DNA from 3 places in the Pseudomonas sp. Z2-11 genome. Region 1 is predicted to be linked to each of the others. Evidence: predicted binding sites of a transcription regulator. Region 1 holds the regulator's gene; each other region holds the start of a gene.
What was found. The regulator sigma-54, encoded in region 1, starts transcription at its own class of promoters, with help from an activator protein. The targets are predictions, from matches to a motif close to ANTGGCATNNANNTTGCTNT.
Positions count from the first base shown of each region.

Region 2: a site for sigma-54 is predicted at 5,524-5,543, ahead of M1E16_RS18640 (CmpA/NrtA family ABC transporter substrate-binding protein). Genes of this name have one in related genera too.
Region 3: a site for sigma-54 is predicted at 4,672-4,691, ahead of glnA (type I glutamate--ammonia ligase). Genes of this name have one in related genera too.

Region 1 is NZ_CP096395.1:945,865-953,688, forward strand. Features, by position in the region: gene M1E16_RS04035 (ZIP family metal transporter) at 1-599, shown strand, start outside; gene M1E16_RS04040 (HPr family phosphocarrier protein) at 754-1,029, opposite strand; gene rapZ (RNase adapter RapZ) at 1,045-1,902, opposite strand; gene ptsN (PTS IIA-like nitrogen regulatory protein PtsN) at 1,905-2,369, opposite strand; gene hpf (ribosome hibernation-promoting factor, HPF/YfiA family) at 2,382-2,690, opposite strand; gene M1E16_RS04060 (RNA polymerase factor sigma-54) at 2,767-4,260, opposite strand; gene lptB (LPS export ABC transporter ATP-binding protein) at 4,423-5,148, opposite strand; gene lptA (lipopolysaccharide transport periplasmic protein LptA) at 5,148-5,696, opposite strand; gene lptC (LPS export ABC transporter periplasmic protein LptC) at 5,683-6,255, opposite strand; gene M1E16_RS04080 (KdsC family phosphatase) at 6,263-6,787, opposite strand; gene M1E16_RS04085 (KpsF/GutQ family sugar-phosphate isomerase) at 6,788-7,762, opposite strand.
Region 2 is NZ_CP096395.1:4,211,232-4,219,055, forward strand. Features, by position in the region: gene M1E16_RS18620 (sensor domain-containing diguanylate cyclase) at 1-1,090, opposite strand, end outside; gene rlmKL (bifunctional 23S rRNA (guanine(2069)-N(7))-methyltransferase RlmK/23S rRNA (guanine(2445)-N(2))-methyltransferase RlmL) at 1,233-3,503, opposite strand; gene rmf (ribosome modulation factor) at 4,034-4,249, shown strand; gene M1E16_RS18635 (quinone-dependent dihydroorotate dehydrogenase) at 4,416-5,435, opposite strand; gene M1E16_RS18640 (CmpA/NrtA family ABC transporter substrate-binding protein) at 5,669-6,880, shown strand; gene M1E16_RS18645 (ANTAR domain-containing response regulator) at 6,895-7,470, shown strand.
Region 3 is NZ_CP096395.1:375,241-383,064, forward strand. Features, by position in the region: gene glnL (nitrogen regulation protein NR(II)) at 1-772, opposite strand, end outside; gene M1E16_RS01650 (DUF4124 domain-containing protein) at 1,027-1,653, opposite strand; gene M1E16_RS01655 (DUF4124 domain-containing protein) at 1,650-2,168, opposite strand; gene M1E16_RS01660 (chorismate mutase) at 2,495-3,052, opposite strand; gene glnA (type I glutamate--ammonia ligase) at 3,172-4,578, opposite strand; gene thiI (tRNA uracil 4-sulfurtransferase ThiI) at 4,907-6,361, shown strand; gene typA (translational GTPase TypA) at 6,495-7,824, shown strand, end outside.

The DNA of each region.
Region 1 (7,824 bases):
CGGGCATTGCCGCAGCCGAGCAGTTGGGCTTCACGCCTTGGGCGGCCAGCGGGCTCATCTGTTTCGGCATCCTGTCGGGGGCGTTCGGACTGTACCTGGTGGACCGCAAGGTCTCTGCCAGCCCTGAACGACTGGTTGCGACGCCAGGACGACCGGTTATTGCGCCGCGGATCTGGTTGTTCGTGTTCGCCATCATCGCCCACAACATCCCGGAAGGCATGGCGGTGGGCGTTTCGGCGGGCGGCGGCATGGCGGATGCCGATAGCCTGGCGATGGGCATCGCTTTGCAGGATGTGCCGGAAGGGCTGGTGATTGCGCTGGTGCTGGCCGCGGCGGGGATGTCGCGGGTCAAGGCGTTCCTGATTGGCGCAGCGTCAGGGCTGGTCGAGCCGGTGTTCGCATTGCTTTGTGCCTGGCTGGTGACGTTGGCCGAGGTGCTGTTGCCGTTGGGGTTGGCGCTGGCCGCCGGAGCGATGCTGTTGGTGGTGACCCATGAGGTGATTCCAGAATCGCGCCGCAATGGGCACGAAAAACTGGCGAGCCTGGGGCTTTTGATTGGGTTCTGCTTGATGATGGTGATGGATACGGCGTTGGGGTGATGCAAAATCTGCAAGTGAATGAGGTTTTGTGGCGAGGGAGCTTGCTCCCGCTCGGCTGCGAAGCAGTCGTAACATCTGTGTTGAGAAAGAGGGGCTGCTTCGCAGCCCAGCGGGAGCAAGCTCCCTCGCCACGGGTCAATCAGCGGCGGCTGAATTACTCGCCTTCGTCGAAATAGTTGTTGATCAGCTCCACCAGCGCATCCATGGCTTCCTGCGCCTGTTCACCTTCGGTACTCAAGTGGATCTTGGTGCCTTTACCCGCAGCCAGCATCATCATCGCCATGATGCTCTTACCGTCGACTGTTGCCTCCGGCGTGCGCCCGACCCTGATCGTGGTATCCGGAAACTTACCCGCGACACCGACAAATTTCGCCGACGCGCGGGCATGCAACCCCAGCTTGTTGATGATTTCAATTTCCCGAGCAGGCATCGCGGTGTGAATCCTTTAGCTGAGGTCGCGGTGGCGGACCTGGACATTCTTCAAGGTTTGTTGCAGGAGCTGACCCAGGCGTTCCGTGAGGTACACGGAGCGGTGATGACCGCCAGTGCAGCCGACGGCAATCGTGACATAGGCGCGGTTGTTGGCGGCAAAACGCGGCAGCCATTTGAGCAGGTAGCTGGAGATGTCCTGGTACATTTCCTCGACGTCCGGCTGGGCGGCCAGGTAGTCGATCACCGGCTGGTCGAGCCCGGACTGCTCGCGCAGTTCAGGTTTCCAGTAAGGGTTGGGCAGGCAGCGGACATCAAACACCAGGTCGGCATCCACCGGCATGCCACGCTTGAAGCCGAACGACTCCACCAGGAACGCCGTACCGGGTTCCGGCTGGTTCAGCAGGCGCAACTTGATGGTGTCGCGCAACTGGTACAGGTTCAGGTTGGTGGTGTTGACCTTCAGGTCCGCCAGGTCGGCAATCGGCCCCAGCAGTTGGCTCTCGTCATGGATCGCTTCCGCGAGGGAGCGGCTGGCGTTGCTCAAGGGGTGGCGTCGGCGGGTTTCCGAAAAGCGCTTGAGCAGGGTTTCTTCGTCAGCGTCCAGGTACAGCACGTCGCATTGGATATGCCGGTTGCGCACTTCCTCGAGCAATTCTGGAAACCGCGACAAATGGCTCGGCAGGTTGCGAGCGTCGATGGACACGGCTACCAGCGGTTGCGCCAGCTCGGTATGGATCAGGGCGCGCTCGGCCAGTTCCGGAAGCAGGCCGGCCGGCAGATTGTCGATGCAATAGTAGCCGCTGTCCTCAAGGACGTTGAGGGCCGTGCTTTTACCGGAGCCGGAGCGGCCACTGACGATAATCATGCGCATGTTTAATGGCCGTTCTGCTCGTCCAGGACTACCTGATACAAGGCTTCGTTGCTCGGGGCGCTGCGCAGTTTTTCGCGTACTTCCTTGCGGTCGAGCATGCTGGCGATCTGACGCAGCAGCTCAAGGTGCGCATCGGTCGCCGCTTCCGGGACCAGCAATACGAACAGCAGGTCGACCGGGGCGCCGTCGATGGCGTCGAAATCGATGGGGGCTTCAAGGTGTAGCAGCGCACTGATCGGCGCGGAACAACCCTTGAGGCGACAATGGGGAATGGCGATGCCGTTGCCAAAACCGGTGGAACCGAGTTTTTCACGGGCAACCAGCGCCTCGAAAACGTCCTGCATTTCCAGATCCGGCACTTCGCGGTGGATCAGGTTGGCGATTTGTTCGAGGGCTTTCTTTTTACTGCCACCCGGCGCGTTCACCTGGGAACGGCCGGGGGTCAGGATGGATTCTAGTCGGATCATGGATTGGGGGGGTTAACGACCGGTTGCGCCCTGGAGGAGGCTCTGGGTCTTTTCCTTATGCTTTTTGAGTTGGCGATCCAGCTTGTCGGTCAGCAGGTCAATCGCGGCATACATGTCTGAATGCTCTGCGTTGGCAACCACTTCTCCGCCGGGGATATGCAGCGTGGCTTCGATTTTCTGCAGCAGCTTCTCGACGTTCATCGTGACTTGCACGTTGGTGATCTTGTCGAAATGCCTTTCCAATCGGTCGAGCTTTTCGCCGATGTAGGTGCGCAGGGGTTCGGTCACTTCCAGTTGGTGTCCACTGATGTTGACTTGCATACAGCTTCTCCTTCGTTGCCAGTGCATAAAGCGGCAGGCAGAAATACCTGCCACTGGAACGCTGTGGCGTGGCCTATTACATCAACCGCTTGCGTTCGCTCGAAGGTGCGATTCCCAGGGATTCGCGGTATTTGGCGACGGTACGGCGGGCCACCTGAATGCCTTGTGCCTCCAGTAAACCAGCGATCTTGCTGTCACTCAACGGCTTTTTCTGATTTTCCGCGGCGACCAGTTTTTTAATGATCGCGCGGATGGCCGTGGACGAGCATTCACCGCCTTCGGAGGTACTGACGTGGCTGGAGAAAAAGTATTTCAATTCATAGATGCCCCTTGGGGTATGCATGAATTTCTGGGTGGTCACCCTTGAAATCGTCGACTCGTGCATGCCCACCGCCTCGGCGATATCGTGCAGGACCAACGGTTTCATCGCTTCGTCGCCATACTCCAGGAAGCCGCGCTGATGCTCGACGATCTGGGTGGCGACTTTCATCAGGGTTTCGTTGCGGCTTTGCAGGCTCTTGATGAACCAGCGCGCCTCCTGTAACTGGTTGCGCATGAAGGTATTGTCGGCGCTGGTGTCGGCGCGCTTCACGAAACCTGCGTATTGGGCATTGACCCGCAGCTTGGGTACCGATTCCTGGTTCAGCTCCACCAGCCAGCGATCATTGTGTTTGCGCACGATCACATCGGGGACGACATACTCGGGCTCGGTGGACTCGATTTGCGAGCCGGGGCGCGGATTCAGGCTTTGCACCAGTTCGATGACCTGGCGCAGCTCATCTTCCTTGAGCTTCATCCGGCGCATCAGCTGGCTGTAGTCGCGGCCGCCCAACAGGTCGATGTAATCGGTTACCAGGCGCTTGGCTTCGGCCAGCCATGGCGTCTTGGCGGGCAGCTGGCGCAATTGCAGCAGCAGACACTCACCGAGGTTGCGAGCGCCGATGCCGGCGGGTTCGAATTGCTGGATGCGGTGCAGCACGGCTTCGATCTCGTCCAGCTCGATATCGAGCTCCGGATCGAAGGCTTCGAGGATCTCTTCGAGGGTCTCGTCCAGGTAGCCCTGGTTGTTGATGCAATCGATCAACGTCACCGCGATCAGCCGATCGGTGTCCGACATCGGCGCCAGGTTCAATTGCCACAGCAGATGGCTCTGCAGGCTTTCACCCGCGGACGTGCGAGTGGTGAAGTCCCACTCGTCGTCATCGCCGCCTGGCAGGCTGCTGGCGCTGGTCTGGTAGACGTCTTCCCATGCCGTGTCTACGGGCAGGTCACTGGGAATGCGTTCGCTCCATTCGCCATCGTCGAGGTTATCTACCGTCGGGGCGGCTTCCTGATAGGACGGTTCCGGGACCTCCGGGGTGGTTTTCTGCTCGACGTTGTCGGCCAATGGGTCGGTGTTGTCGAAGTCGTCGCCTTCTTCCTGGCGTTCGAGCATCGGATTGGACTCCAGGGCCTCCTGGATTTCCTGTTGCAGGTCCAGGGTCGACAATTGGAGTAGGCGGATAGCCTGTTGCAGCTGCGGTGTCATCGTCAGCTGCTGGCCCATTCTCAAGACTAGCGATGGTTTCATGGCTGGGGCTTAACACCTTATTCGCCGGCGCACATGCGCCATCCACTACAGGGCGCCGGAGCGCCAAACTTAAGCAAATTATATGCCTGAAACTGAAGTGTTTGCCTAGGGGGCGATCTCAATTAATTGAGGGCGCCCCGGCATCCGCCAGGCCACCTTTGCTTAAAGGCGGAACTCATGACCCAGATACACTTCCTTGACCAGTTCGTTGGCCAGGATGGTGGCGGAGTCGCCCTCGGCGATCAGCTGGCCATCGTTGACGATGTAGGCGGTTTCGCAGATATCCAGCGTCTCGCGCACGTTGTGGTCGGTGATCAGCACGCCGATCCCTTTGGCCTTGAGGTGATGGATGATCTGCTTGATGTCGCCCACGGAAATCGGGTCCACGCCGGCAAACGGCTCGTCGAGCAGAATGAATTTCGGCGCGGTTGCCAAGGCGCGGGCGATCTCCACGCGGCGACGTTCGCCACCGGACAGGCTCATGCCCAGGTTGTCGCGAATGTGGCTGATATGGAACTCCTGCAGCAGGCTTTCCAACTCCTGGCGACGGCCAGCCTTGTCGAGCTCCTGGCGGGTTTCCAGGATCGCCATGATGTTGTCGGCCACCGACAGCTTGCGAAAGATCGACGCCTCTTGTGGCAGGTAGCCAATGCCAGCCTTTGCCCGGCCATGCATCGGCCGGTGGCTGACGTCCAGATCATCGATCAGTACTCGACCCTGGTCGGCCTGCACCAAGCCGACAATCATGTAGAAGCAGGTGGTCTTGCCCGCGCCGTTGGGGCCGAGCAAGCCTACGATCTGGCCGCTTTCGATGGACAGGCTGACGTCACGCACTACTTGGCGGTTCTTGTAGCTCTTGGCCAGATGCTGAGCTTTCAGAGTTGCCATTACTGGGCCTTCTGCTCGTCGGTTTTCTTCTTCGGCTGGATCACCATGTCGATGCGCGGGCGCGATTCGGTGACCTTGCTGCCAGTGGCGCGACCGGCGCTGGCGAGTTTCTTGTTGGTGTCATAGACGATTTTCTCGCCCTGGGTCACGTTATTGTCCTTGTCGACAACCTTGGCGCGGTCGATCAGCACGACACGGTCCTGGGACGCATGATACTGGATGGTGACGCCATAGCCCTGGACCGGCTTGGTGTCGCCCGCGGTCTGCATCTGCTCGAAGTAGGCCAGGTTGCCCACCGAGGTCACCACGTCGATGTCGCCGGACTGGGTGCGCGTGATGGTCACGGTGTTGCCGGTGACCTTCATCGAGCCCTGGGTGATGATCACGTCGCCTTTGTAGGTGGCGACGCCGTTCTTGTCGTCCAGTTGCGCGTCGTCGGCCTGGATGCGGATAGGCTGGTCGCGGTCGGTGGGGAGGGCCCAGGCGCTCGCGCTTCCCAGTGCTGCGCCCAGACTGAGCAAAATAGGGAGGGTTTTAGCGAGCTTCATACTGTCCTCTTACGTTCGATAGCAGGTGTATCCTGCTTTCCTTCAAATAGGCCTTCATTCCCGTGCCGGTCGACACGCCGCCGGCGCCGTCGATTCTAACGGGTTGCTCGGTCTGCGCATATTGGCGCTGCGGGAAGACTGTCATACGGGTACTGGTAATGATGGTCGTACGGTTCTTCTCATCGGTCCGGGCCACGCGTACCGAGTCGATCAGTTCCACCTCGGTGCCGCCGGGATTGACCTCGGCACGCTCGCTTTGTACGTGCCACGGAAATTCCGTGCCGCGGAACATGTTCAGGTCCGGCTTGGTAACCAGCGTGATGTCGCTGGCCTTCACGTGATCGACCTTGTCCGAGGTCATCTCATACTGCACCTTGCCGTCAGGCAGGTACTGCAAGGTATGCGTGTTGGTCGCGTACCAGTCGATATCGTTCTCCGGCGCCTGGACCGCGGGCTGGTCGAGGAAGCGTTCCGGGCTGATGTTCCAGTAGCCCACCGCCGCGAAGATCGCGGCGATACAGCCGAACACCAGGATGGTGCGAATTTTCTTGCTTAGCATAGGTGGCTCACAGGTACGCGGCGTTGGCCGCTTCGAGGTGGCCCTGGGCACGCAGGATCAGTTCACAAAATTCTCGGGCCGCGCCTTCGCCGCCCCTCGCCGTGGTAACGCCATGGGCGTGCTCGCGTACGAAGGCGGCCGCGTTGGCCACGGCCATGCCCAGGCCGACACGGCGGATCACCGGAAGGTCTGGCAGATCGTCACCAAGGTAGGCGACCTGCTCATAGCTTAGATTGAGTTGGCCGAGGAGTTCGTCCAGCACCACCAATTTGTCTTCGCGGCCCTGATAAAGGTGCGGGATGCCGAGGTTCTTCGCGCGCCGTTCGACCACTGGGGTCTTGCGGCCACTGATGATGGCGGTCTGCACGCCGGTGGCCATCAGCATCTTGATGCCCTGGCCATCAAGGGTGTTGAACGTCTTGAATTCGCTGCCGTCTTCGAGGAAGTACAGGCGGCCATCGGTCAGCACACCATCCACGTCAAACACTGCCAGTTTGATTGCTTTGCCGCGTTGCAACAGGTCTGTGCTCATTTACATGACTCCCGCACGCAGCAAGTCGTGCATATTCAGGGCGCCCACCGGGCGGTCTTCGTCGTCGACCACCACCAGGGCGCTGATCTTGTGGTCTTCCATGATCTTCAAGGCTTCGGCGGCAAGCATTTCGGCCCGGGCCGTCTTGCCGTGGGGGGTCATGACCTCATCGATGGTCGTGCTGTGGATATCGATGGTGCGATCCAGGGTACGACGCAGGTCGCCGTCGGTGAAGATCCCGGCGAGCTTGCCGTCCGTCTCTAGAATAACGGTCATGCCCAGGCCCTTGCGGGTCATCTCCATGAGGGCGTCCTTGAGCAGCGTGCCACGCTGTATCTGCGGCAATGCATCTCCCGCGTGCATCACGTTTTCGACTTTGAGCAGCAGCCGGCGGCCCAGGGCGCCACCGGGGTGGGAGAAAGCGAAATCTTCGGCGGTGAAGCCCCTGGCTTCCAGCAAGGCCACGGCCAGGGCGTCGCCCATGACCAGCGCCGCCGTGGTGGAAGAGGTGGGTGCCAGGTTCAGCGGGCAGGCTTCGTGTTCGACGTGCACGTTGAGGTTCACCTCGGCGGCCTTGGCCAGCGGCGAGTCAGGATTGCCGGTGAGGCTGATCAACTGGATGCCCAGGCGCTTGATCAGCGGCAGCAGGGTGACGATTTCATTGGTGGAGCCGGAGTTCGACAGCGCCAGGATGATGTCGTCCCGAGTGATCATGCCCATGTCGCCATGGCTGGCTTCAGCGGGGTGGACAAAAAACGCCGGGGTGCCGGTGCTGGCCAGGGTCGCGGCAATCTTGTTGCCGATGTGCCCGGATTTACCCATGCCCACCACGACCACGCGGCCCTTGCTGGACAGAATCATCTCGCACGCACGTACGAAATCAGCATCGATATGGGCCAGCAGACCTTGCACGGCTTCGAGTTCGAGGCGGAGGGTACGTTGTGCCGATTGAATCAGTTCGCTGGATTGGCTCATGTCAGAAATCGTATAGCCCGATGAAAAGGCGGCGATTATACCGGCAATGAACGATTCCCTCA
Region 2 (7,824 bases), 3.0 Mb from region 1:
ATTGGCCGTGGGTGCCGCGCAGTTCCGACTCCCGGGCATGCAGTTCCCGGGTGCGCTGTTCCACCAGCGCCAAGGCCCGCTGTCGCTGGCTGACCAACGTATACAGCAAGACGCTGAGCATCAGGCTGAGCAGCCCGCCCAACACCGTGACGCTCACGACGCTGGAATGATTGTTCGACAGGAACGCGAGACTGGGCCGCAACTCCACGCGGAAGTCATGATCGGCCAGGCGCAACATCCGGACCGCCGACAGCTCGCTTTTACCCGGTCGATTGGATGTTTCGAACAGGACTTCCCAAGGGGTATCGTGGGCGGAATCAATCACACGCATCGTCAGACTGTCATCCTCCGCCTCCGGCAGCCCATCGGCGACCAACTGGCGCATGCTGATGGCCGCCACCACGTAGCCGAACGGCTCACTGGCCAGAGGCTTGAGAACGGGCGCCGCCAGCATCACACCTCGGGCAAAGGCCGGATCGCTCCCGATCAGATCAATGGGCTCGGAAACTACCAGGGCGTTACGCTGGCGCGCCCGTTCCAGCGTGGCACGGCGCAGTGGATGCGAAAGCAGATCCAGGCCCAGCGGCGCGCCATAGGATGGCTGGCTCTGGATATACAGCAGCGGCGCGTATTCATTCCGCTCAGCGGCCTGGCGCAGGATTCCGGCCTCGTCTCGTTCACGAACGGTAAAGGTAGTGGATACTTCGGCTCGTGCCTGTTGCTCGAATGCCTGGCGCTCACCCCGCAGCACCCGTGGCGCCCAGGCAAAGGCCCGGGTACGCCGCAAGAGTGCTTCGGTATAGCCATGGAATTCGGCGCCAGACACTCCCGCGGAGTTGACAAAGAACCGCCTCAGACTGTCGAGACGTTGCTCCTGGTCCTGGAAACGCTCTTCGAGGCGGCTATAGCGTTCTTCGGCGAGCAATTCGAAGCGCTGGCGCAATTGCTGGTTGAACTGCTTCAACGTGCCCCAGGCCAACAAACCGGTCAGCAGCAGGCCTGCCATCAGGACGACGCAAGCCACGAGCCATGCTGAAACATCTTCGCTGATAAAGCCCAGGATCCTGGGACGCACCTGATGTAATGCCATAAACATGACTCAGAAAGGACCAGGCATTGGTCCAGCCCCGGTCACACACTAAGTTATAGCTATTTGCCATTACTTTTGCCAGTCCCAAAAACGCCTGCAGGCCTTGAATTTCAAGGCCTGCATGGATCCAATCGACCGCCGGTCAGCGCGCCATGATTTTCCAGGCGCGGTGAATCTTGCTGTTTCGGGCAAAATCCGGGTCGATGGTCCCGGCGGTGATTTCCTCCACGGCGTAACGCTCGCCCAGGTTGTCTTCGAGCTGGAACTTGCGGAAGTTGTTGGAAAAATACAGCACGCCACCCGGCGCCAGGCGCGCCATGGCCAGGTCCAACAGCTGGACGTGGTCGCGCTGCACGTCGAACACGCCTTCCATGCGCTTGGAGTTGGAGAACGTCGGCGGATCGATGAAGATCAGGTCGTACTCGTCGCGACTGGCTTCAAGCCAGGCCATGACATCGCCCTGCTCCAAGCGGTTCTTGTCGGAAAAACCGTTGAGCGACAGGTTGCGCCGCGCCCAGTCCAGATAGGTTTTCGACAAATCAACGCTGGTGGTGCTGCGCGCCCCGCCCTTGGCGGCATGGACGCTGGCGGTCGCGGTGTAGCAGAACAGGTTGAGGAAGCGCTTGCCGGCGGCCTCTTTCTGGATCCGCAAGCGCATTGGCCGGTGATCGAGGAACAACCCGGTGTCGAGGTAGTCGGTGAGGTTGACCAGCAGCTTCACGCCGCCCTCGTTGACCTCGGTGAACTTGCCCTGGGCGCTCTGGCGCTCGTACTGCTTGGTGCCGCTCTGGCGCTCGCGGCGCTTGATGACGACACGGCTCTTGTCGACATTCAAGGCTTGGGGAATGGCGGCCAGCGCATCGAACAACCGGGCCGAGGCCTTTTCCGGGTCGATGGACTTCGGCGCGACGTATTCCTGGACGTGCACCCAATCGTGGTACAGGTCGATGGCCATGGAATATTCCGGCATGTCGGCATCATAGACCCGGTAGCAGTCGACGCCTTCACGCTTGGCCCACTTGCTCAGCAGCTTGAGATTTTTCTGCAGGCGATTGGCGAACATCTGCCCGCCTTCGCTCAACCGCGCCTGCTCGACCACAGGGGCTGGCGCCGGGGCCGGTTTGATCGGGTTGCCATTCTTGTTGTACTGGCGCTCTTGCGGTACTTCAGGGGTTTGATCGTAGACAGCCTGTTCACGCTCGGCCTGGCGTTGTTCCGGGGTGCGACGCTCGCCGGTGACGAACTGATCCGGGAGCACCTTGATCAGCAGCAACTTGCACGGCAAGGCGCCGTTCCAGAACGAATACTGCTTGTGGCTGCGAATACCCATGCGCTTGCCCAGGTCCGGCGCGCCAGTGAACACCGCGGCCTCCCAGTTCAGGCAGGCCTGGCGCAGGCGTTCACCGAGATTCTGGTACAGATAGAGCAGGCTGGCTTCGTCGCCTAAACGCTCGCCGTACGGCGGGTTGCAGATCACCAGGCCCTTCTGGTTCTGGTCCGGGCGCGGCTCGAAGGTGGCGACTTCGCCCTGATAGATCTTGATCCACTCGCTCAGGCCCGCACGCTCGACGTTGTTGCGGCCCGGCTGGATCAGCCGTGGGTCAGCTTCGTAGCCGCGAATCCACAACGGTGGCTTGGCCAGCCCGGCGGCGGCGCGCTCGCTGGCTTCTTCGTGGAGTTTTTTCCATAACGCCGGCACGTGGCCGAGCCAGGCGGTAAAGCCCCATTGCTGGCGACGCAGGTTCGGCGCCATGTCGGCGGCGATCATTCCGGCTTCCACCAGGAACGTGCCGACGCCGCACATCGGGTCCGCCAGTGCCCCGCCTTCGGCGGCAATGCGTGGCCAACCGGCGCGAATCAGGATGGCGGCGGCGAGGTTTTCCTTCAGCGGGGCGGCGCCCTGCTGCAAGCGATAGCCACGTTGGTGCAGGCTATGGCCCGAAAGGTCGAGGGACAGGATTGCTTCGCCACGGTCCAGGCGCAGGTGGATGCGCAGGTCCGGGTTGAGCTTGTCGATGGATGGCCGCTCGCCCGACGGCGTGCGCAGCTTGTCGACAATGGCGTCCTTGACCTTCAAGGCGCCGAAATGCGTGTTGTCGATGCCCGAGCCGTGACCGCTGAACTCGACCGCCAAGGTACCATCGGCGAGCATGTGGTCTTGCCAGTCGACGTCCAGCACCCCGTGGTACAGGTCTTCAGCGTCTTTCATCGCGAAGCGCTTGAGCACCAGCAATACCCGGTTCGCCAGGCGCGACCACAGGCACAGGCGATAGGCCGTTTCCATGTCGGCGATGCCACGAACGGCCGAGGTGTGCTCGCGCGCCTCTTCAAGGCCAAGCCCGACGGCTTCCTCGAGAAGCAGGCCTTCGAGGCCCTTGGGGCAAGTGAGGAAGAGTTCGAAACGATCGGACATGGGATTCAGAGCCTTTGGCTAAGTGGGCCGGGCAACGCATTGCCGGGCCGGGTTCAATCAGGTGCTTTTCTCAAGAGCACCCGCGTGGCACGAACGTGTGCCGTTCCGTACTCGCCGCTCAGGTTCAAAGAGCTTAGATGCGAGGACAGATAGAAAATTCTGTGCAACAAATTGTGAAAAGTCGTCCCTTTCGTCGAATAGTACCCGAGTGCAACGGGGGGACATTCTCATTCGACATCGGCGACCGCCCTTCGGCGCAGGGCTGATCATACAGGGGTCTGACGCAAAAGCGGGCGCCGAACATGATGTTACTTATCGCACTAACATCTTTCTTGTTACGTGCTTATGACAAAACGATCATTCCATCCATGTGACGCTTTGGTTAGAACTCACCACAGGTTGACGTCGCAACGGCGTCAACACCCTTGGCTCGTCACGCCGGCAACGAGCCACCAACGGCAGAATGATTCTGCCCCGGCCTCGATAGAGGTCGACGCTAAGCAACAGTCAACAAGTGAGGGCAACACCCTATGAGAAGACTTAAGCGTGATCCGTTGGAAAGAGCATTTTTACGCGGTTACCAATATGGCGTTGGTGGTAAATCCCGTGAGCTTTGCCCCTTTACTCTACCGTCGGTACGTCAAGCCTGGATCAACGGCTGGCGAGAAGGACGCGGCGACAACTGGGACGGTATGACCGGCACTGCGGGTATCCACAGACTCAACGAACTTCACGCCGTCGGCTGACACAGGGCCCTGATAATCAAAAACCCGACAATCTGATATTCAAATCGTTTTAACCACGCACGTCCCATCCGGGCGGCGGGCTACGGCCCAGAGGGCTCCCTTGAGGAGCCCTTTTTAATGGGCATGACAAAACCCATGGGATCTGTTCGGTGACCAGCCTTGGGAATCAACCCAACGCGGCAATCGCATCCACCGACTCGCGAATCAACGTCGGGCCCTTGTAGATGAACCCGGAATAAACCTGCACCAGGCTCGCCCCTGCCGTGATTTTCTCGGCGGCATGCCGGCCTTCGGTAATACCGCCCGCCGCGATGATCGGCAAGCGTCCCGCCAATTCGCCGGCCAGCACTTTCACCGTGTGGGTGCTCTTGTCGCGCACCGGAGCGCCGGACAGGCCGCCCGCCTCGTCACCATGCTCCAGGCCTTCTACACCTTCGCGGCCCAGCGTGGTGTTGGTGGCGATCACCGCATCCATGCCGGTCTCGATCAAGGCCTGGGCCACTTGGACGGTTTCTTCGTCGCTCATGTCCGGGGCAATCTTGATGGCCAGCGGCACATGCCTGCCGTGCGTCACCGCCAGTTCCGCGCGACGTCGCGCCAGGTCGGCCAGCAGTTGCTTGAGCGAATCGCCGAACTGCAGGCTGCGCAGCCCTGGCGTGTTCGGCGAACTGACGTTGACGGTCACATAACTGGCGTGAGCGTAGACCTTGTCCAGGCAGATCAGGTAATCGTCGACGGCGCGCTCCACCGGCGTATCGAAGTTCTTGCCGATGTTGATCCCCAGCACACCCTTGTACCTGGCAGCAGCCACACGGGCCAACAAATGATCGACGCCCAGGTTGTTGAAGCCCATGCGGTTGATGATTGCCTCGGCCTGTGGCAAACGGAACAGCCGTGGCTTGGGATTGCCCGGCTGCGGACGCGGCGTCACGGTGCCGATTTCAACGAAGCCGAACCCCAGCTGGGCGAACCCGTCAATGGCCGCGCCATTCTTGTCCAGGCCGGCGGCCAGGCCGACCGGGTTGGGAAATTCCAAGCCCATGACTGTCACCGGCAATTTTGCCGGGGCCTTGCACAGCAACCCGTTGAGCCCCAAACGTCCACCCGCGCCGATCAGGTCCAGGGACAGATCATGGGAAGTTTCCGGGGAAAGTTTGAACAGCAGTTCACGGGCCAGGGTGTACATGGGCGGCTTTGACTCGGGCGACGAAATGAGGCGGCGATTATAGCCGGGCAACGGCAACGCAAGCGAGGCGCCCGCACAAAACAATAGCGCTGGCATATGCCTTGCACCCTTTTGGTCATCGGCGCCCATGCCAGTGACGGAATGAGCGCCACACTGATTTAAGGGACAACGGCGTCGTCGTCCGGCTTCCTCGGCCCGGAAGCGGCGCTTTTTTATGCGGAAGGTGATGCGCGATGAACGAAATTCCAGCCACCCCCCTGGCTTGGGTCAATGGCAGCGATGCCCCGGAAAAGAGCGCGGTCAACCTCGGCTTCATGGCCCTGAGCGACTGCGCCCCGGTGGTCGTGGCCGCCACCCAGGGCTTCGCCCAGCCCTACGGCTTGACGCTGAACCTCAAGCGCCAGGCCTCCTGGGCCAACCTGAGGGACAAGCTGGTCAGCGGTGAAATCGACGCGGCCCACAGCCTGTACGGCCTGATTTATGCCGTGCACCTGGGGATCGGCGGCGTCGCGCCGACCGACATGGCCGTGCTGATGGGGCTGAACCAGAACGGCCAGAGCATCAACCTGTCCCATGGTTTGCAGGCGCAAGGCGTGACCAGTCCTGAGGCACTGGAGCAGCATGTGCACCAAACTCGCCCGAAACTGACCTTCGCCCAGACCTTTCCCACCGGCACCCATGCCATGTGGCTCTATTACTGGCTCGCCGCCCAGGGCATCCATCCGTTGTCGGATGTCGACAGCGTAGTGGTGCCACCGCCGCAGATGATCGCGCACCTGCAAGCCGGGCGCATCGATGGTTTCTGCGTCGGCGAGCCCTGGTGCGCCAGTGCCGTGAAGCAGAACCTCGGCTTTACCCTGGCGACTACCCAGACCATCTGGCCCGACCACCCGGAGAAAGTCCTGGGTTGTACCCGCGCGTTTGTCGAGCAATACCCCAACACTGCCCGCGCGCTGGTGATGGCCATCCTCGAAGCCAGCCGCTTCATCGAACAAAGCACTGAAAACCGCCGCAGTACCGCGCAATTATTGAGCGCCCCGGAATATCTCGACGCTCCGCTCGATTGCATCGAGCCGCGCCTGCTCGGGATTTATGCCGATGGCCTGGGCAACAGCTGGCAGGATCCCCACGCCATGCGCTTTCATGGGGATGGCGAGGTGAACCTGCCGTACCTGTCCGACGGGATGTGGTTCATGACCCAGTTCCGGCGCTGGGGTCTGCTGCGCGAAGACCCGGACTACCTGGCCGTGGCCCGCCAGGTCCAACAGCTCAAGCTGTATCGTGAAGCCTGCGCGGCGCTGGGCGTGACGTCGCCTCGCCAGGACATGCGCAGCAGTCAACTGATCGACGGCACGACCTGGGACGGCTCGGACCCGGTCGGGTATGCCCGCAGCTTCAAACTGCACGCCTTGAGCGATGCGGCTCCCCTTCTCGCCAGCCGCTGACAGGAGCCTCGATTATGCTGCGTATCCTGCTGATCAACGACACCGCGAAAAAAGTCGGGCGTCTCAAGGCGGCCCTGATTGAAGCCGGATTCGAGGTGATCGACGAATCCGGTTTGACCATCGACCTGCCGGCGCGCGTCGAAACGGTGCGTCCGGACGTGATCCTGATCGATACCGAGTCACCCGGGCGCGACGTCATGGAGCAAGTGGTGCTGGTCAGTCGTGACCAGCCACGACCGATCGTCATGTTTACCGACGAGCACGACCCGGATGTGATGCGCCAGGCGATCAAGTCAGGCGTCAGCGCCTACATCGTCGAAGGCATCCATGCCGCACGCCTGCAACCGATCCTCGACGTGGCCATGGCCCGCTTCGAAAGCGACCAGGCCCTGCGCGCGCAACTCCTGGCCCGGGACCAGCAACTGGCCGAACGCAAGCGCATCGAACTGGCCAAGGGCATGCTGATGAAGATGAAGGACTGCAACGAGGAACAGGCCTACACCCTGATGCGCCGCCAGGCCATGAGCCGCCAGCAGAAGCTGATCCAGGTGGCGGAGCAGATCATTGCCATGAACGAGTTGCTCGGCTGAAAGCCTTGTAGCGCCTGGCCAGACGCCTTCGCGAGCAGGCTCGCTCCCACAGGTTCGGAGAACACTCTGATTCCATGTGGGTCTGGGTGAACACAGCATTTGTGCACCCCACCGATCGACTGTGGGAGCGAGCCTGCTCGCGAAGGTCTCCCCCGAACCTCGCAGGTTGGCACAGATCTCGCTTAAGCAACCCCACAGGTAACCAACGGCGGTTGCCCCACCTACGACAAAGACGTCGCACACCCTCCTCGCCTCTCTGGCGATCCGGGTTGCGGCGTTTTTTTGTTTTGGCCCCGCGGGGCCGGTGGTGCGACCACAGACGGCGCACTGCTCAAAGCACTGACTCATTTCTCG
Region 3 (7,824 bases), 570 kb from region 1:
TGCTGATGGCCTGCATGGCGTTGCGCACGATGTTCAGCACCGCCTGGATCATCTGCTCGCGGTCGATCAGGACGTCGGGAATGCTCGGGTCGTAGTCGCGCACCAAGGTGATGCAACCCTGGCTCTCCGCCTCCACCAGGCTGCTGACGCGCTCCAGTACTTCGTGAACGTTGCACAGCGCCAGTGAGGGCAGCTTGTTCGAGCCAAGCATGCGATCCACCAGGTTTCGCAGGCGGTCGGCTTCTTCGATGATGACGTTGGTGTAGTCCTTGAGGCTTTCTTCCGGCAGTTCCCGGGCGAGCAACTGCGCCGCGCCACGAATGCCACCCAGCGGATTCTTGATCTCATGGGCCAGGCCGCGCACCAGCATCTTGCTGGTTTCCTGCTTGGACAATTGCGCCTCCTCCTTGGTGATGCGCAGCAGGCGATCACGGGGATGGACTTCCAGAAGCAGGAGGGTGGCATTGTTGTTGAGGATCGGCGTTACCGCGTAGTCGACCGTCAGGGTCTGGCCGGTCAGGGCGGTGAGCATCGCTTCGCGCTTGGTGAACGGGTGGGCCTGTTCGACGGCCTGGCGCAGGGAATTCAGCGCTTCGGCGGATTCGGTAAACAGTTCGCTGATGAACTGCCCATGGCTGCGCTGGCCGCTGACGGCCAGGAGCATCTCTGCCGCCGGGTTCATGTACTCCAGACGCAGTTCGGCGTCGAGCAGGATGGTCGCGGTGGTGAGATTGTCGAGCAGCAAACGGTGTAGTGCGTCGCTAATGGTCATCAGGACCTCTTTTAAAGCGTAGCGATCAAGGGCAAGCCCCCAAATCGCGCGCGCGATTCATGCGCTGATACCAGCAAAATGCAAAAACCAAACCAAGGCTCCGAAAAGAAGCGTTTCAGGCGTCAAATAGCCTTTTCTCGCCCGTCTGTGTGGCGTTCTGCCAGTTTTCGCGGGTAGTTTCGAACCAAAATGGGTTGGAATCTGGGTAGAGGTGCAGAGCTGTGCACTGACATGGTGCGCCATCCTGAATGGCATTAGAAGAAGGGCAGGATGCTGCTTTTTTCCTCTTCGGGCTTGTCCGCCAGGGGGCATTCGGGGCGTTGGCCGTAGTCGGCGATAGCACAGGGTTTGACGCGGCGCTTTTGCGCCAGGGACATGCGCTGCATGTGGAAGGGCTGGTTGGCGGTGCGCTCGACGATTCGCGCTTGCTCGTCGAGGATCTCCACTGCCAGGTGATGCGTGCCGCGATCAATGTTCTTCAGCGCAAACACTGGGCTGGGTCCCGGCTCGCCAGTGGGCTTGCCGTCCAGCAGCAGACGGTAGCGGTGACCTTTCTGCAAACCGGGCTCACTGGTGGCGGTGACGATCAGTTCCCCTGCGGTACTGCGTATCGTCGCATCTGGCTCGGGTATCAGCAGCCGGAGCATCTCATATCGGAACAAGGGCCCGGCGGGTGGCTTTTCGGCGGTCGTCGTCGGCGTAGTCCCGGAGGGCGTGGCCGGCATCCGGTTGCCGGGCGGTAGCGGCACTTTCTTCGCGTTGCCGGGACGTGGCTGGTCGGTGAAGACGCGATTGCCCTGGGCGTCGATGTAGGTGTAGACCTGCGCCAGGCTCGGTAGCGCCACCAGCAGCAGGCCGAGGGCGAGCAGCCAGCGGATCATGGAAGGTGAATCCGCTGGACAGTGAAGGTAACGGTTTCGCTTTGTTGCACGAGACGTTCCCCGTTGATGACCTGGACTGCCAGGCTGTGTTCGCCGCGGTCGATGTTCACCAGTTGCAGGCGCGGCACGTTACTCGGCTGCCCGTACGGCTGGCCGTCCAGCAATAGCCTGAACAGATGCGGGCCTTGCAGGCGCGGCTGCGCCCGGACGCCAACGGTGAAGGTACCGTTATTGGAGCGCAGGGCTTCCTCGGTGGGGATGTCGGTCAGTTCCAGGATGTCATAGGCGTTACGCTGCGCGTCGCTGCCTTGCGCGGCCGCAGGTGCTTCGCGGCTGGCCGGTGTCTGGGCCTCCACGCTGTTGAGCGGCGGCAATTCTACGGCCTGGGCGGGTACGCCGTCGGGCGGCTGATTGCTGTAGGCGGTGTTGCCGTCGGCGTCGGTGTATTTGTAGATCTGCGCGGTAGCAGGCAATGCCAACAGCGATAAGAGGATGATTGAGAAAACACGACCCATGGAAAATCGACCGAAAACGAAAGGTGATGGGTGCAGCATAGGCCAGCGTGGCTGGTTGGCCCAGTTGCTGTGTTGCACGTATTTCCTGTGGGAGCGGGCTTGCTCGCGAAGGCGGCGTGTCAGGCGCTGAGGTGTTGAATGTGCTGGCCTCTTCGCGAGCAGGCTCGCTCCCACAGGGGATCTGCTGTGAACACGAATCTTGTGGCGGCGCAGATCCCCTGTGGGAGCGAGCTTGCTCGCGATGGCGGTGTGTCAGGCAGTGAGGTGTTGGATAGGTTGGCCTCATCGCGAGCAGGCTCGCTCCCACAGGGGGGAGTTTTGGTGTGTCAGGATTTTGCGGACACGCACAGTCCGCCGGTTGCTCGGATCAAGGCAAGCCTGTGTATTGGGTGTTGTTTGTTGTGGTGGGTAGCGCGGGCCAGCCATTGCGGGCACTGCGGGTCGGTGCGGTAGGGGGCGAAGTCGGCCAGTTGCTGCAACAGACGTTTTTGCAGTCGATCGAGTTTGGGGCGGATCTCGCCCACCAGGTCCGGGCGTGGCAGGTCCGGGGCCTTGCCGTCGAGGGCCCAGTCGGACAGGTTGATGTATTGCACCAGTTTGTTGGCTTCAATCTGGGCGGCGAAAAACGCTTCCACGGTTTCACCGGTCAGTTTGTAGGCCGGCGCCTGGGCGACGGCGGCGGCAATGACTTCACGCTCGCGCTGGCGATCCTCCACCGGTTTGCCGCTGTCCCATTTGCTCAACGCCACCTGATCGGCGATGGTCAGGCGTTCGCCGATGGCGTTCAGCAGTGGAGTAAGGGCTTCGGGGGCGTTGCTCGCTTCGGCGTTGGTGGCCAGCAGTGCGGCGGACAGGGCAAGGCAGAGCTTGAGGCGCGGAGTCATGGGCAGTCTCGTCTTTATGGAGGAGCGACGAGGCATCATGCCTGTAACCGGCGCCCATGAAAAAGGCCTCCCGAAGGAGGCCTCTTTTATTTCACGCCGTACGTGACGGCGCTACCGGATCAGCAGCTGTAGTACAGCTCATATTCCAGTGGGTGTACGAAGGTGCGAACCTTGATCTCTTCTTCGCTTTTCAGCGCGATGTAAGCGTCGATGAAGTCATCGCTGAATACGCCGCCCTTGGTCAGGAATGCACGGCCCTTGTCCAGCTCTTCCAGGGCTTCTTTCAGGCTACCGCAAACCTGTGGGATTTCCTTGGCCTCTTCAGGCGGCAGGTCATACAGGTTCTTGTCGGCGGCATCGCCGGGGTGGATCTTGTTCTGGATACCGTCCAGGCCGGCCATCATCAGTGCTGCGAAGGCCAGGTATGGGTTGGCAGCCGGATCCGGGAAGCGCGCTTCGATACGACGGGCTTTAGGGCTGTTCACGTAAGGAATACGGATCGAGGCGGAACGGTTGCGAGCCGAGTAGGCCAGCATGACCGGTGCTTCGAAGCCTGGAACCAGACGCTTGTAGGAGTTGGTCGACGGGTTGGTGAAGCCGTTCAGGGCCTTACCGTGCTTGATGATGCCGCCGATGAAGTACAGGGCGGTGTCCGACAGACCGGCATAACCTTCGCCAGCGAAGGTGTTCTTGCCGTCCTTGGAGATCGACATGTGCACATGCATGCCCGAACCGTTGTCGCCGTACAGAGGCTTCGGCATGAAGGTCGCGGTGCGGCCGTAGGCGTCGGCAACGTTGTGCACGCAGTACTTCAGGGTCTGGACTTCGTCAGCCTTCTTGACCAGCGTGTTGAACTTTACGCCGATTTCGTTCTGGCCGGCAGTTGCCACTTCGTGGTGGTGAACTTCGACGGTCTGGCCCATTTCTTCCAGCGCGTTGCACATGGAAGTACGGATTTCGTGGTCGAAATCGAACGGCGGAACCGGGAAGTAGCCGCCTTTGACGCCTGGACGGTGGCCTTTGTTGCCGCCTTCCACGTCCTGGTCGGACATCCACGAACCCTGTTCGGAGAAGATCTTGAACATGGAACCGGAGATGTCGGATTTGAACTTGACCGAGTCGAAGATGAAGAATTCAGGCTCAGGACCGAAGAAAGCGGTGTCGCCGATACCGGTGGACTTCAGGTATTCCTCGGCGCGGTGGGCGATGGCGCGTGGGTCGCGGTCATAGCCTTGCATGGTCGAAGGTTCGATGATGTCGCAAACCAGGATCAGGGTCGGCTCTTCGGTGAACGGATCGAGGACCGCGGTTTCGTCGTCCGGCATCAGGATCATGTCGGAGGCTTCGATGCCTTTCCAGCCGGAGATGGAGGAACCGTCGAACATCTTGCCGATTTCAAAGAATTCGTCGTCCAGCGCATCACGGGCCGGCATGGTCACGTGATGTTGAGTGCCCTTGGTGTCAGTGAAGCGCAGATCAATCCACTTGACGTCATGATCTTTGATGAGTTGAACCGACTTCGACATATGTCCTCCGGGTGGCTTCGGGCGGTAATGGTGTGCCCTTAGATATGGGTGATGCCGGCGCGAATACTCTGCCAAGGCAACCTGCCTCACAAGGGAGCAATTTGCATGCCAGTGCCCCAGCATGGGTTTTTTGCACCAAATCCTCGCTTTTGAAAGGGGCTGGACGCGGATTGTCGGACAATTGCGCACCGCAATGTGGCGTCTTTTGTGGAATGCGACCTGTTTTGGTGCGGCCAAAACCAATTGCAGATTAACTGGTTAAACCTTGAGCAATTTCCGCTATAATCCGCGCCCCCCTTTTTCGGCTGGCCGTTCGCGCGCTGTTTTCATGAAACTAATCGTAAAAGTCTTCCCCGAGATCACCATCAAGAGCCGCCCGGTACGGATGCGTTTCATCCGCCAGTTGGCCAAGAACATCCGTGCCGTGCTCCGTGACCTGGACCCGGCCGTGGTGGTGAATGGCGTGTGGGACAACCTCGAACTGGAAACCCGCGTCAGCGAACCCAAGGCCTTGAAGGAAATGACCGAGCGCCTGAGCTGCATGCCGGGCATCGCGCATTTCCTCCAGGTCGACGAATATCCGCTGGGGGACTTCGACGATATCCTCGCCAAGTGCATGCTCCATTATGGTGACGCCCTGGCCGGCAAGATCTTCTCGGTACGCTGCAAGCGCGCCGGCAAGCATCCGTTCAGCTCGATGGACGTCGAACGTTATGTCGGCAGCCAGTTGCGCCGGCAGTGCGGCGCGGCCGGTATTTCCCTGAAAGACCCTGAAGTTGAAGTGCGCATCGAGATTCGCGACCAACGGTTGTTCGTGATCCACAGCCAGCACGACAGCATCGGCGGTTATCCGCTGGGTTCGCTGGAACAGACGTTGGTATTGATGTCCGGTGGTTTCGATTCCACCGTCGCCGCCTACCAGATCATGCGTCGCGGCTTGATGAGCCATTTCTGCTTCTTCAACCTCGGCGGGCGCGCCCACGAACTGGGCGTCATGGAAGTGGCGCACTTCATCTGGAAGAAGTACGGCAGCTCCCAGCGCGTGTTATTTGTGAGCGTGCCGTTCGAGGAAGTCCTGGGCGAGATTCTCGGCAAAGTCGATAACAGTCATATGGGCGTCATTTTGAAGCGTATGATGTTGCGTGCCGCGACGAGCATCGCCGACCGCCTGCACATCGACGCGCTGGTCACCGGCGAGGCGATTTCCCAGGTTTCGAGCCAGACGCTGCCGAACCTGTCGGTGATCGATTGCGTGACCGAGAAACTCGTGCTGCGGCCACTGATCGCCAGCCACAAGCAGGACATCATCGACACGGCCACGGAGATCGGCACCGCCGATTTTGCCCGGCACATGCCGGAGTACTGCGGGGTCATCTCGGTCAATCCGAAGACGGCGGCCAAGCGCGGGCGTGTGGAGCACGAAGAGAAAGAATTCGACATGGCGGTACTCGAACGCGCGATCGAGAACGCCAGGCTGGTGCCGATCGATCGGGTCATCGACGAATTGGGCCAGGACATTCAGATTGAAGAAGTCGGCGAAGCGCTGGCCGGTCAGATCATCATCGACATCCGTCACCCGGACGATGCTGAAGACGACCCGCTGAGCGTCGCCGGCGTCGAGGTACAAACGATGCCGTTCTATGCAGTGAACGCGCGTTTCAAGGAACTGGACCCTACTCGCCAGTACCTGCTGTATTGCGACAAAGGCGTGATGAGTCGCCTGCATGCCCATCATTTGCTCAGTGAGGGGCATGCCAATGTGCGCGTTTATCGACCGAGCTAAGTGCCCGGGGCTGTTTGCCTGTGGCCTGCGTCACCGGCCCCCGACGCCGCCGACACGCTGTAACTGTCGGACTCTACTGTAAATCGCTGCCACGACCTGTCAGCACACCGAATCCTCTGATCGAGATACACAAGTGATCGAAAATCTACGCAACATCGCCATCATTGCTCACGTTGACCATGGTAAGACCACCCTGGTAGACAAACTCTTGCGTCAATCCGGCACCCTGGAGCGCAACGAGCTCAACGACGAGCGCGTGATGGACTCCAACGACCAGGAAAAAGAGCGCGGTATTACCATCCTGGCGAAAAACACCGCCATCAACTGGAACGGCTACCACATCAACATCGTGGATACCCCGGGCCACGCCGACTTCGGTGGTGAAGTCGAGCGCGTGATGTCGATGGTCGACTCCGTGCTGCTGCTGGTCGACGCCCAGGACGGCCCTATGCCGCAAACCCGTTTCGTGACCAAGAAGGCCTTCGAAGCCGGCCTGCGTCCGATCGTGTGCATCAACAAGGTTGACCGTCCAGGCGCGCGTCCGGACTGGGTTCTGGACCAGATCTTCGACCTGTTCGACAACCTGGGCGCCACCGAAGAACAGCTGGACTTCAAAGTCGTCTACGCCTCGGCCCTGAACGGTATTGCCGGTCTGGACCACACCGAAATGGCTGACGACATGACCCCGCTGTACCAGTCGATCGTCGACAACGTACCCGCGCCGAAAGTCGACCGTGACGGCCCGTTCCAGATGCAGATCTCGGCACTGGACTACAACAGCTTCCTGGGTGTGATCGGTGTTGGCCGTATCGCCCGTGGTCGCGTCAAGCCGAACACCCCGGTCGTGGCTATCGGTGCCGACGGCAAGAAGCGCAACGGTCGTATCCTGAAGCTGATGGGTCACCACGGTCTGCACCGTGTAGACGTTGAAGAAGCAGCTGCCGGCGACATCGTCTGCATCAGCGGCATGGACTCGCTGTTCATCTCCGACACCCTGTGCCACCCGGACACCGTTGAAGCGATGAAGCCGTTGACCGTCGACGAGCCGACCGTTTCGATGACCTTCCAGGTAAACGACTCGCCATTCTGCGGTAAAGAAGGCAAGTTCGTGACTTCCCGTAACATCAAGGAACGTCTGGACAAAGAGCTCCTGTACAACGTTGCACTGCGCGTTGAAGAAGGCGACTCGGCTGACAAGTTCAAGGTCTCGGGCCGTGGCGAACTGCACCTCTCGGTTCTGATCGAAACCATGCGTCGCGAAGGCTTCGAAATGGCTGTAGGCCGTCCGGAAGTGATCATCCGTCTGGTTGACGGCGTGAAGCACGAACCGTTCGAAAACGTCACCATCGACCTGCCGGAAGAATCCCAGGGCAAGGTGATGGAAGAGATGGGCCTGCGTAAGGGCGACCTGACCAACATGGTGCCGGATGGCAAGGGCCGTGTACGTCTGGAATACAACATCC